2 linked regions of the Marinomonas mediterranea MMB-1 genome follow. The protein of the gene in region 2 binds, or shares a complex with, the protein of the main gene of each other region. Links are inferred from orthologs where the notes say so. Each region holds a gene or a part of one and is shown on either strand. Other genes may lie near its edges.

Region 1 (4,301 bases), 2.6 Mb from region 2 along the record:
ATCTTGTAACAACTATGTGGATAAAACACGATTTAGATAAGAGCTCAGGCGATACCGGCTAATTAGATAAAAGCGCATTAAAGAAGAGACATTGAGAGCACAGCAGTCGCGCAAAAACTAAACTTATCCACCAACTAACTTGAATGTTAAGTCGGTGGATAAGTTAGTACAGAGCTTTTTCTAGGAACTATCGCACTATGCTAAGAAAGCATCGGTTTTAAGAATCGAGCGGTATGTGAACCCTCGTGTTTAGCTACTTTTTCAGGTGTTCCTTCCGCAATAATATAGCCACCGCCGCTGCCACCTTCCGGCCCAAGATCCACAATCCAATCTGCTGTTTTGACAACGTCCAAATTGTGTTCGATTACAACGATGGTATTTCCGTGGTCACGTAAGCGATGCAATACCTTAAGCAGCTGCTCTATATCCGCAAAATGAAGCCCCGTTGTTGGTTCATCAAGAATGTACAGCGTTTTGCCTGTATCGCGCTTAGAAAGCTCTTTAGCTAGTTTCACTCGCTGTGCTTCACCACCCGATAGCGTCGTCGCAGCCTGACCTAGTCGGATATACCCAAGACCCACGTCAATGAGAGTCTGTAGCTTACGCGCAATAGAGGGCACCGGATCAAAGAACTCACGAGCGTCTTCGATGGTCATTTCCAAACATTCGTGAATGTTTTTGCCCTTATAGTGGATCTCCAATGTTTCACGGTTGTATCGTTTGCCCTTACAGACATCACAAGGTACATAAACGTCAGGTAAAAAGTGCATTTCTACCTTGATCACACCGTCGCCCTGACAGGCTTCACATCGTCCGCCTTTCACGTTAAAACTAAATCGTCCCGGCTTGTAGCCGCGAGAGCGAGCTTCCTGAGTGGCAGAGAATAATTCACGCATTGGTGTGAAGATGCCTGTATAGGTCGCAGGGTTTGAGCGCGGAGTACGTCCAATTGGGCTTTGGTCAATATCGACACATTTATCAAATAAGTCTAGACCGTCTATTTTTTCGTATGGCGCGGCTTTGAGCGTTGTTGCACCATTGAGTGCCGTAGCTGCAAGCGGGAAGAGCGTGCCGTTAATCAGTGTTGATTTACCAGACCCTGAAACACCCGTTACACATGTCATCACACCATACGGTATGTTCAACGTAACGTTATTTAAGTTGTTGCCTTTAGCACCATGTAGCGTGAGATGTTTGCCTTCTTTCGCTGGGTGGCGTAAAGCAGGAACCTCGATCTTACGCACGCCGTTTAGATATTGCCCCGTCACGGATTTTTCACACGCCATAATATCTTCTGGCGTTCCGCTGACAATAACTTCACCGCCGTGTACGCCAGCACCCGGGCCGATATCGACCACGTGATCAGCGATACGGATTGCGTCTTCGTCATGCTCGACAACAATGACAGTATTGCCAAGGTCGCGTAAACGAGTCAACGTTTGAATGAGACGCTCGTTATCCCGTTGGTGAAGACCAATTGAAGGTTCGTCCAGAATGTACATGACACCCACAAGACCCGCGCCAATCTGACTGGCGAGGCGTATGCGTTGTGCTTCGCCGCCTGATAACGTATCCGCCTGTCGGTCTAAGGTTAAATATTCAAGGCCAACGTTAACTAAGAATGTGAGTCGGTCTTTGATTTCTTTTAGTATTTTCGACGCGATTTCGCCTTTAGCGCCGGTCAGCTGTAGCTCATCGAAATACTTCAAGCATTCCGCGATAGGCAGCTTAACGACCTCGGGCAATGTCTCTTCGCTGATAAAGACATTGCGAGCGGCACGGTTTAGTCGAGAGCCGCCACAATCGCTACACGGCTGAATGCTAATATACTGAGAAAGATCGTCTCGTACGCTTTCTGACTCGGTCTCGCGATAGCGTCGTTGTAAGTTTGGAATTACACCCTCGAAGACATGTGAGCGCGTCATCTTATCGCCACGTTCATTGATGTATACGAAATCGATCTTATCTTTTCCAGAACCAAAGAGAATCTTATCTTGGAACTTTTTCGGTATGTCTCGGTACTTGGATTCGATATCAAAGTCATAGAAATTCGCCAACGCATTGAGTTGCTGGAAGTAAAAAATACTTCGTCGACCCCAACCGCGAATGGCCCCCTCTGCAAGCGTCAGCGATTCGTCCTGAATGACTCTCTCAGGGTCGAAGACCTGATGCGTGCCTAACCCATCACACGTCTGACATGCGCCATTAGGGTTATTAAAAGAGAAGAGTCTCGGTTCAAGCTCGGTTAGGCTGTAACCACATACGGGACAGGCAAATTTACTGGAGAAAATATGTTCGTCTTTGGGCTCGTCCATGTTGATGACTTTGGCGATACCATCGGACAGCGCCAAACAGGTCTCGAACGATTCGGCTAAACGCAACTTTAGATCCTGACGGACTTTAAAGCGGTCAATGACGACTTCAATCGTGTGTTTTTTATTTTTTTCTAACGCAGGGGCGTCATCTAAATCGATCACCAAACCATCGATCCGCGCGCGGATAAAGCCTTTAGATAGCAGATCGCTAATCGTATGTAAGTGCTCACCTTTTCTGTCTTTTACGATCGGCGCGAGCAGCATCATCTTACTTTCTTCTGGAAGAGATAAGACCTTATCGACCATCTGAGAGATGGTTTGTGCTTCGAGTGGCTCTCCATGGTCGGGACATCTAGGCTGGCCCGCTCGTGCGAATAAGAGTCGAAGATAATCGTAGATTTCGGTAATTGTCCCCACGGTCGAACGTGGGTTATGAGACGTTGACTTCTGCTCAATCGAAATCGCAGGTGACAGACCTTCGATATGATCAATATCTGGCTTCTCCATCATGGAAAGGAACTGCCGAGCGTAAGTGGACAAAGACTCTACATAGCGACGTTGTCCTTCCGCGTACAAAGTGTCAAACGCCAGCGAGGATTTACCAGAGCCTGAGAGTCCGGTAATAACAACCAACTTGTCGCGTGGAATGTCTAAATCCACATTCTTCAGGTTATGAGTGCGCGCGCCGCGCACAGTAATGGTATCCATGAGTCTCCTACCAAATATGGGTAAAACAGGAAAATTTTAATCTGTGTATAATAACTGTCTATTTTTACAGTAGTTAAAATAGAGCTTCAACGGTATTTTTAGTAAAATCGCTCATCTTTTTTAATTTACCCTAGGGCTAAAAAGGCAAAGCGTAAGTCATCACCCTTCTCAAGCTTATACGCGAGTACGATGAATTTGGGCGTATTTTTGAAGAAATATCCTTTATCTTCAATCACTTGTTAGGATGTCGGCACGTATCTAAAACGCTGTATAACCCCTTTTCAGGCTATAATTTAGGCTTATTATGGATCTTATTGAACGTCGTTCTGTATTGGCGCTCGCCTTGGTGTATCTATTTCGCATGTTGGGCTTATTTCTTATTATGCCCGTTATCAGCATTGCAGCAGATGACTTAAGTGGTGCAAGCACTGCATTAATTGGTGTTGCGATCGGTATTTATGGTTTTAGTCAGGCAAGTTTGCAAATCCCAATGGGGATGATGTCAGACCATTTTGGCCGAAAACCTATTATCTTTATCGGTTTGATCCTATTTGCATTGGGTAGCCTTATTTGTGCCAACGCAGACGATGTGTATCAACTTATTACTGGACGGGCAGTGCAGGGAGCTGGCGCCATTGCTAGTACGTTAATGGCATTGTTAAGTGATGTCACCCGAGAACAAAACCGAACCAAAGCCATGGCGACCGTTGGTATCAGTATTGGTGCCTCGTTTATGATTTCTCTGGTGTTGGGGCCTTGGTTGTTTGACCTAGTTGGCTTAACCGGCTTGTTCTATTTATCTTTCGCGTTTTCTATCGTCGGTATTGGCTTAATCTTGTTTGCAGTGCCCAATGTCACACAACACAGCTTTAAGCGAGACACGACGCCAAGTAAAGTAGCTTTAGCGCGTGTGTTAAAAAACGGTCAGCTGCGCTTTTTAAACATCAGCGTCTTATTATTGCATGCTTCGTTAACCGCTTTGTTTGTCGCGATTCCGACGATTTTGTTGGAGCGTTTTGACTTAGCACTGGGGATGCACAGTGTTTTGTATTTAGTGGTTATGGGGCTTGCATTTATTGGCATGTTGCCTCTGGTGATCATGGCCGAAGCACGCGGTAAAATGAAATTAATATTATTGATTGTCATCGCGACAATCGGTATTTCCACATTACTTATGGGCTGGACTACAGTATTATGGGTGTTTGCAGTTTGGGTGTGTGCGTTCTTCATCGCCTTTAACACGCTTGAAGCGACCTTGCCTTCTTTGATCAGTAAATT
Region 2 (5,738 bases):
TGGGTCGGCAGCTAAAGGATTTGTATCAATCGCCGTCACAAAAATAGAGCGAGGCGCAGTATCAACTGCTGGCACTTTTGAAAATGGTCGCGTGCGAAAAGCGGTCCATAGTCCAGAGTCAACTAAATTCGTTACAACAAGATCTCGATCTAAAGAGTTCAAATCTGAGCCCGCATACTTCGCGAACTCGACAGAATCATCGCCTTCTACATCAATCACTACCGACTGTAACATACGACGTTCGCCACGATTAATCGTAGAAACGACGCCTGAAGCGGGCGCAGTGTACTTCACACCTTCCGTTTTCTTATCTGTGAAGATAACCTGTCCCTTTTTGACCTTGTCACCTTCCTTGATCAGCATAGTAGGTTTCATACCATGGTAATCAGGGCCGATAACCGCAACCGACTTCGCTGCAGGAGCATTATCAATCTTTTGATTGGGGGCTCCGCTAATCGGTAGATTTAGGCCGTTTGTAATTTTATACATATGTTCTGCCCAACAATGAAATTGAACACCAAAGCGTTTGTGCCTTCAAACTAGATTCCCCTCCGGGACAACAACCCAGTTTCTAATAAACGTCTTTTATGACATTTAAAAAACACAATCTCACTTCACCAAAAAACCGGAGTATTATAGAGATCATTAGTTCCTTTGACTACCATGTGGTAATTCCTTTACCACCGTTCTTTGCATTTTTCTTGCTAAATAACGAAATAAATCTCATAAAATGGAGAAAAAATCGCCAACGGTTCACCATATTGTTATTAAACGACTATTTTGTTTTTTCATTGCCAACGCACTCCTTCCAGAATATACCTGCAAATTTCCATCATGACGCGGTTGCCACACTATTTTAAAACCGAGACAATATCGGCAGCGTAAAACCCGTGGCAACAGAAACACCAAACAAACTATTGATCTATCAAATTTAGGAGTTAAGCATTGCAAAGCCATCACGCCAAAATATGCATAAAGGATCTTCGATTAAGGACCTACATAGGCTTCAATGATGAAGAGCGCAGTAACAAACAAGATGTTATTATAAACGCCTCTATTGAATACCCAGCTACCAACGCCTGCTCAACGGACGATGTCGATAACGCAGTTAATTACAAAACCATTTGCAAGAAAATCATCGCGCATGTCGAAGCAAACCGTTTTTTACTACTGGAAAAGTTGGCTGCTGATGTTCTGGACATTTGCCTCGAACCTAATCAAGTCAAAAAAGCATCCGTCGAAATAGACAAGCCACACGCTCTTCGCTTTGCAGATTCTGTTTCTTTCACCTTAACCGCCTCTAAAGACCAATAACTTATGGACAACCGCTTCAAGCTAAACACTAAGCCTGGCTACAAAAACACCTTCCAAGGTATACCTAGCACATTACATGCCGTACAGCTTCTTGAACTCAGCAAAACAAACTCATGCCCTATTTTGTTTATAGCAAACACGGTTTCAGAGCTTAATGACCTTGAAGACGCGCTGTCCTTTTTAATAAAGAATGAAACCGAAGTACTGCGATTTAGCGAATGGGAGACCCTACCTTACGATGCTTTTTCACCGCATCAGGATATTATTTCTCAACGCTTAGAAACACTAGCAAACCTTCGTGACACAAAATCATCCATCATATTAACCACTATAAATGCGGCAATGACTCGGCTATGTCCAGCAAGCCACATAGACTCACAACGCTTCCACGTTAAAACCGATCAAAGCGTTTCTACAGAGACATTGGCTAACCGCTTAACGAATGGCGGCTATTTAAATGTAGACACTGTTCGAGAACACGGCGAATTTTCTATACGCGGCGCTCTTATGGATGTTTTTCCGATGGGAGCGGACGCCCCTATTAGGATTGACTGGTTCGACACTGAAATAGACAGCATCCGATACTTTGACCCCGAAACACAGCGCAGCACAGAGAAAGTTAAGGAAGTAAAAATACTGCCTGCGAAAGAGTTTCCAACGACTCAAAATGGCATACAATTTTTTCGTCAGCGCTTCAGGGAACGTTTCGACGTTGACCCGTTATCGAGTCCTATTTATCAAGACATATCATCAGGACTCATGCCTGGAGGCATCGAGTACTACCTGCCTCTTTTCTTCGAAGAAACGGATTGCCTTTTTGACTACTTACACAGTAGTACCTGCATCGTTAGAAGCAAGACAGTCAATGACTATATTGCCTCTTCACTGTTGGATATAAAATCTCGACACGAGTCATTAAACTACGATCTAGAGCGACCAATACTCACGCCAAAAGAAGTCTTTCTAGAAGACAGCGAAATATTTGCCGAGTTAAACAAATTTGCCGCCGCAGTCTTTGACGAAGAAGGCACAAACGACGTCTTCTCTACGATACCCGAGCTCACCGTCAACTCTAAACTCGACAACCCACTAGAGAGCCTAAGCAAGTTTCTACAATCACAAAACCTGCCTATCTTAATCTGCGCGGAAAGCGCCGGCAGACGAGAGGCTTTAATAGAGCTGTTAAACAAGAACAACCTAAAACCAGAATACATAGGCGACTGGCAACGATTCACCGACAAGAAACCCACGTTTGCGATAACAGAAGGACTTCTAACGCGCGGCTTCATTCAAAACGAAGCCTACGCAGTCATTGCAGAAAGCGAACTCATGGGTGAGCGTGTGTCTCAACAAAGACGACGCAAACACTCCGACGTAAACGAAGATGCGATCATTCGAAATTTGACCGAGCTTCGCTTAGGCGCGCCTGTTGTCCACATCGATCACGGAGTTGGCCGTTATCTAGGACTTACCAATTTAGAAATAGACGGACAGGAAACTGAGCTACTGACGCTTGGCTACGCCAACGAAGCAAAGCTTTATGTCCCGGTATCGTCCCTACAGCTTATTTCAAGATACACGGGCGCTGACGAAGACAATGCACCACTGCATAGACTGGGCACAGAAAAGTGGAGCATCGCCAAACAAAAAGCCGCAGAGAAAGCTCGCGACACAGCGGCGGAACTGTTAGAAATATACGCAAAACGTGAAGCACGATCAGGCTACGCATTTTCCAAACCAGACGACCAATACGCCTTATTTTCAGCCAGCTTTCCATTCGAAGAAACGCCAGACCAACAAATGGCAATTGACGCTGTTATAAAAGACATGTCAACGGGCAAACCGATGGATCGTTTAGTATGTGGTGACGTTGGCTTTGGTAAAACTGAAGTCGCAATGCGTGCTGCCTTCTTAGCGGTTCAAAGCGGCAAACAGGTTGCTGTCTTAGTGCCAACCACACTGTTAGCCCAGCAGCACTACGAAAACTTCTGCGACCGCTTTGCGGACTGGCCTGTTCAAATTGAACTACTGTCCCGTTTTCGATCAGGTAAACAAACAAAAGAAGCCATCTCTCGACTTGAAGAAGGCAAATCGGACATCGTCGTTGGCACACACAAACTCATACAGGGCGACATCCAGTTTTCCAATTTGGGACTGGTAATTATCGATGAGGAACATCGATTTGGCGTAAAACAGAAGGATCAGTTTAAAGCACTTCGAGCAGAAATCGACGTACTAACACTGACTGCAACACCAATCCCTCGTACATTGAATATGTCGCTGTCCGGCATCAGAGACCTTTCAATCATTGCAACACCGCCTGCGAAACGCTTATCAGTCAAAACATTCGTCAAGAAAAAGGACGATCACCAAATTAAAGAAGCCATTTTGCGGGAACTGCATCGCGGTGGACAGGTTTACTACCTTCATAATGAAGTCGAGACCATTCAAAAAGCCGCCGAATTCATAACAGAACTGGTACCTGAAGCACGCGTAATAGTCGGTCATGGACAAATGCGTGAACGAGAACTAGAACAAGTCATGTCAGACTTCTACCACAAACGTTCCAACGTTCTAGTGTGTTCGACTATTATCGAAACAGGCATCGATATCCCGAACGCAAACACCATCATCATAAACAGGGCCGACAAATTTGGCCTTGCTCAACTTCACCAACTTAGAGGTCGGGTCGGCCGATCACACCACCAAGCTTATGCTTACTTACTAACCCCTCAAGACCGAAAAGTAACAGGCGACGCAGAAAAGAGGTTAGAAGCCATTACCATGGCCGACACGCTTGGAGCAGGCTTTACACTTGCCACACACGACTTGGAAATTCGCGGAACAGGTGAACTACTAGGCGAAGGTCAAAGCGGCCATATCGAGCACGTCGGATTCTCGCTGTTTATGGAGATGCTCGATCGGGCAGTCAAGTCGCTTAAAAACGGAGAAGCCCCCAACGTGGACATCACCTCTCCAATGCAAACTGAGATCAACTTACGCATTCCCGCTCTCATTCCAGACGATTACCTAGGCGATGTGCACACACGACTCATGCTCTACAAGCGCATTGCAAATGCGGAAACCGAGGACGCTCTAAAAGAACTACAAGTCGAAATGATCGACCGTTTTGGCTTACTGCCCGACGCAACCAAAAACTTATTTAGGCAAACAAGCCTAAAGTTAAAGGCCGAAAAATTAGGTATAGTAAAAATAGAAGCCAACCAAAAAGAAGGAAAACTTCATTTTGGTAAAGAAACACCGGTTGATCCGATGAAACTCATCCAGCTCATTCAGAAAAAGCCAAATCAGTTTAGATTAGCTGGAGCAGACACCTTGCGATATGTTGTAAGCATGACCAGTGCCGACGACAGATTCCAACAAACCTATAAGACCTTGGAACTATTACATTGAAATTCGCAAAGCTACTCATAATCACCACCGCATTTACAACGTACTCTTACGCAACAGAGATCGACTTAGCGAGTATTGATCCCGATAAGGCACGAGCATACCAAGCCTACCTCCTCACATTTGAGTGGCCACAAGGCACATCCACGGAGGAAATAACGTACCAAGAGATCAAAAACAGCACGACGATCCCATCGTACGACATTCCAGTGGACAGCGCTGACAGCACCACCCTGCCAGCCACGATAGAACCTCTATTTAATACATTTGACCGGTTCAATGAAAAAGTAGGGAAGCACGCGAAAATACTCGCTAATGAAAAGTGGACCCTGATATTCCCAGAAGCAGGTTTCACCCATCATGAAACATTTCACAGTACGGTAAACGAGAACGGGTATGCTGATTTGTCAGGAGAGTTTTCGGTCAAACTAGGACGCTATCTTGAAACAACGCTGAACTATCATCACTATTTGTTCGCGCATGATGAGAGCGACTTAACGCCGTCTGCACTGCCCCAAGACAATAACGTGGATCGCCCTCAAAGCGATACCGAGAACACGGATGCCGCACCAATAGAAAACACGACATTTAATAGACCAACCAAAGTATTTAATTTAGCGCTGAAAAACAAAACCGCCAGCAAGAAAATTAATTACCTAGACCACCCCATTATCGGAACCCTTTTGTACTTTGTTCCGATGGAACTGGAAGACGCCATTGAACAAAAAGCACTAGAGTCCTTTACCCCAGATTTGGGAGAAAACAAAACCCAAGAAGACCTGACCTCAAATGAGCTTGAATAAGGTTCTCAATAAACAAAAAAAGGCCTTTCGAAGAAAGGCCTTTTTTATTCACTCTACATTAATTGTTTATACGAAATAACCGCTTCAAATTAGCCATACTTCGCTGTAACGAACGATCCGTCAACCCAGCATACTAGCCAGTACCTAAGCGATGTGCACTACACCTTGAATTGATTCAAATCCGAATTCAGACTCACTACATTCGTCGCG

The links. Proteins that work in one complex are often made in the same cells at the same time.
Region 1: the proteins of mfd (region 2) and uvrA are in contact, whole or in part, in a crystal structure (PDB 4DFC), measured with the Escherichia coli proteins. The link is inferred for Marinomonas mediterranea MMB-1 from one-to-one orthologs.

What each region holds. Positions count from the first base shown.
Region 1 is NC_015276.1:265,900-270,200, forward strand. Bases 1-3,403 are described here. They hold uvrA (excinuclease ABC subunit UvrA), read right to left. Parts: upstream 3,024-3,403; coding sequence 201-3,023; downstream 1-200. Other genes in these bases: MARME_RS01345 (MFS transporter), read left to right, coding at 3,328-3,403. In the rest of the region: more of MARME_RS01345, read left to right, coding at 3,404-4,301. UniProt on the Escherichia coli protein: The UvrABC repair system catalyzes the recognition and processing of DNA lesions. UvrA is an ATPase and a DNA-binding protein. A damage recognition complex composed of 2 UvrA and 2 UvrB subunits scans DNA for abnormalities.
Region 2 is NC_015276.1:2,861,389-2,867,126, forward strand. What follows is about bases 987-4,928. They hold mfd (transcription-repair coupling factor), read left to right. Parts: upstream 987-1,317; coding sequence 1,318-4,728; downstream 4,729-4,928. Other genes in these bases: folX (dihydroneopterin triphosphate 2'-epimerase), read left to right, coding at 987-1,314; MARME_RS13045 (hypothetical protein), read left to right, coding at 4,725-4,928. Outside these bases: MARME_RS13030 (Na(+)-translocating NADH-quinone reductase subunit A), read right to left, coding at 1-489; more of folX, read left to right, coding at 946-986; more of MARME_RS13045, read left to right, coding at 4,929-5,528; MARME_RS13050 (methyl-accepting chemotaxis protein), read right to left, coding at 5,687-5,738. UniProt on the Escherichia coli protein: Couples transcription and DNA repair by recognizing RNA polymerase (RNAP) stalled at DNA lesions. Mediates ATP-dependent release of RNAP and its truncated transcript from the DNA, and recruitment of nucleotide excision repair machinery to the damaged site.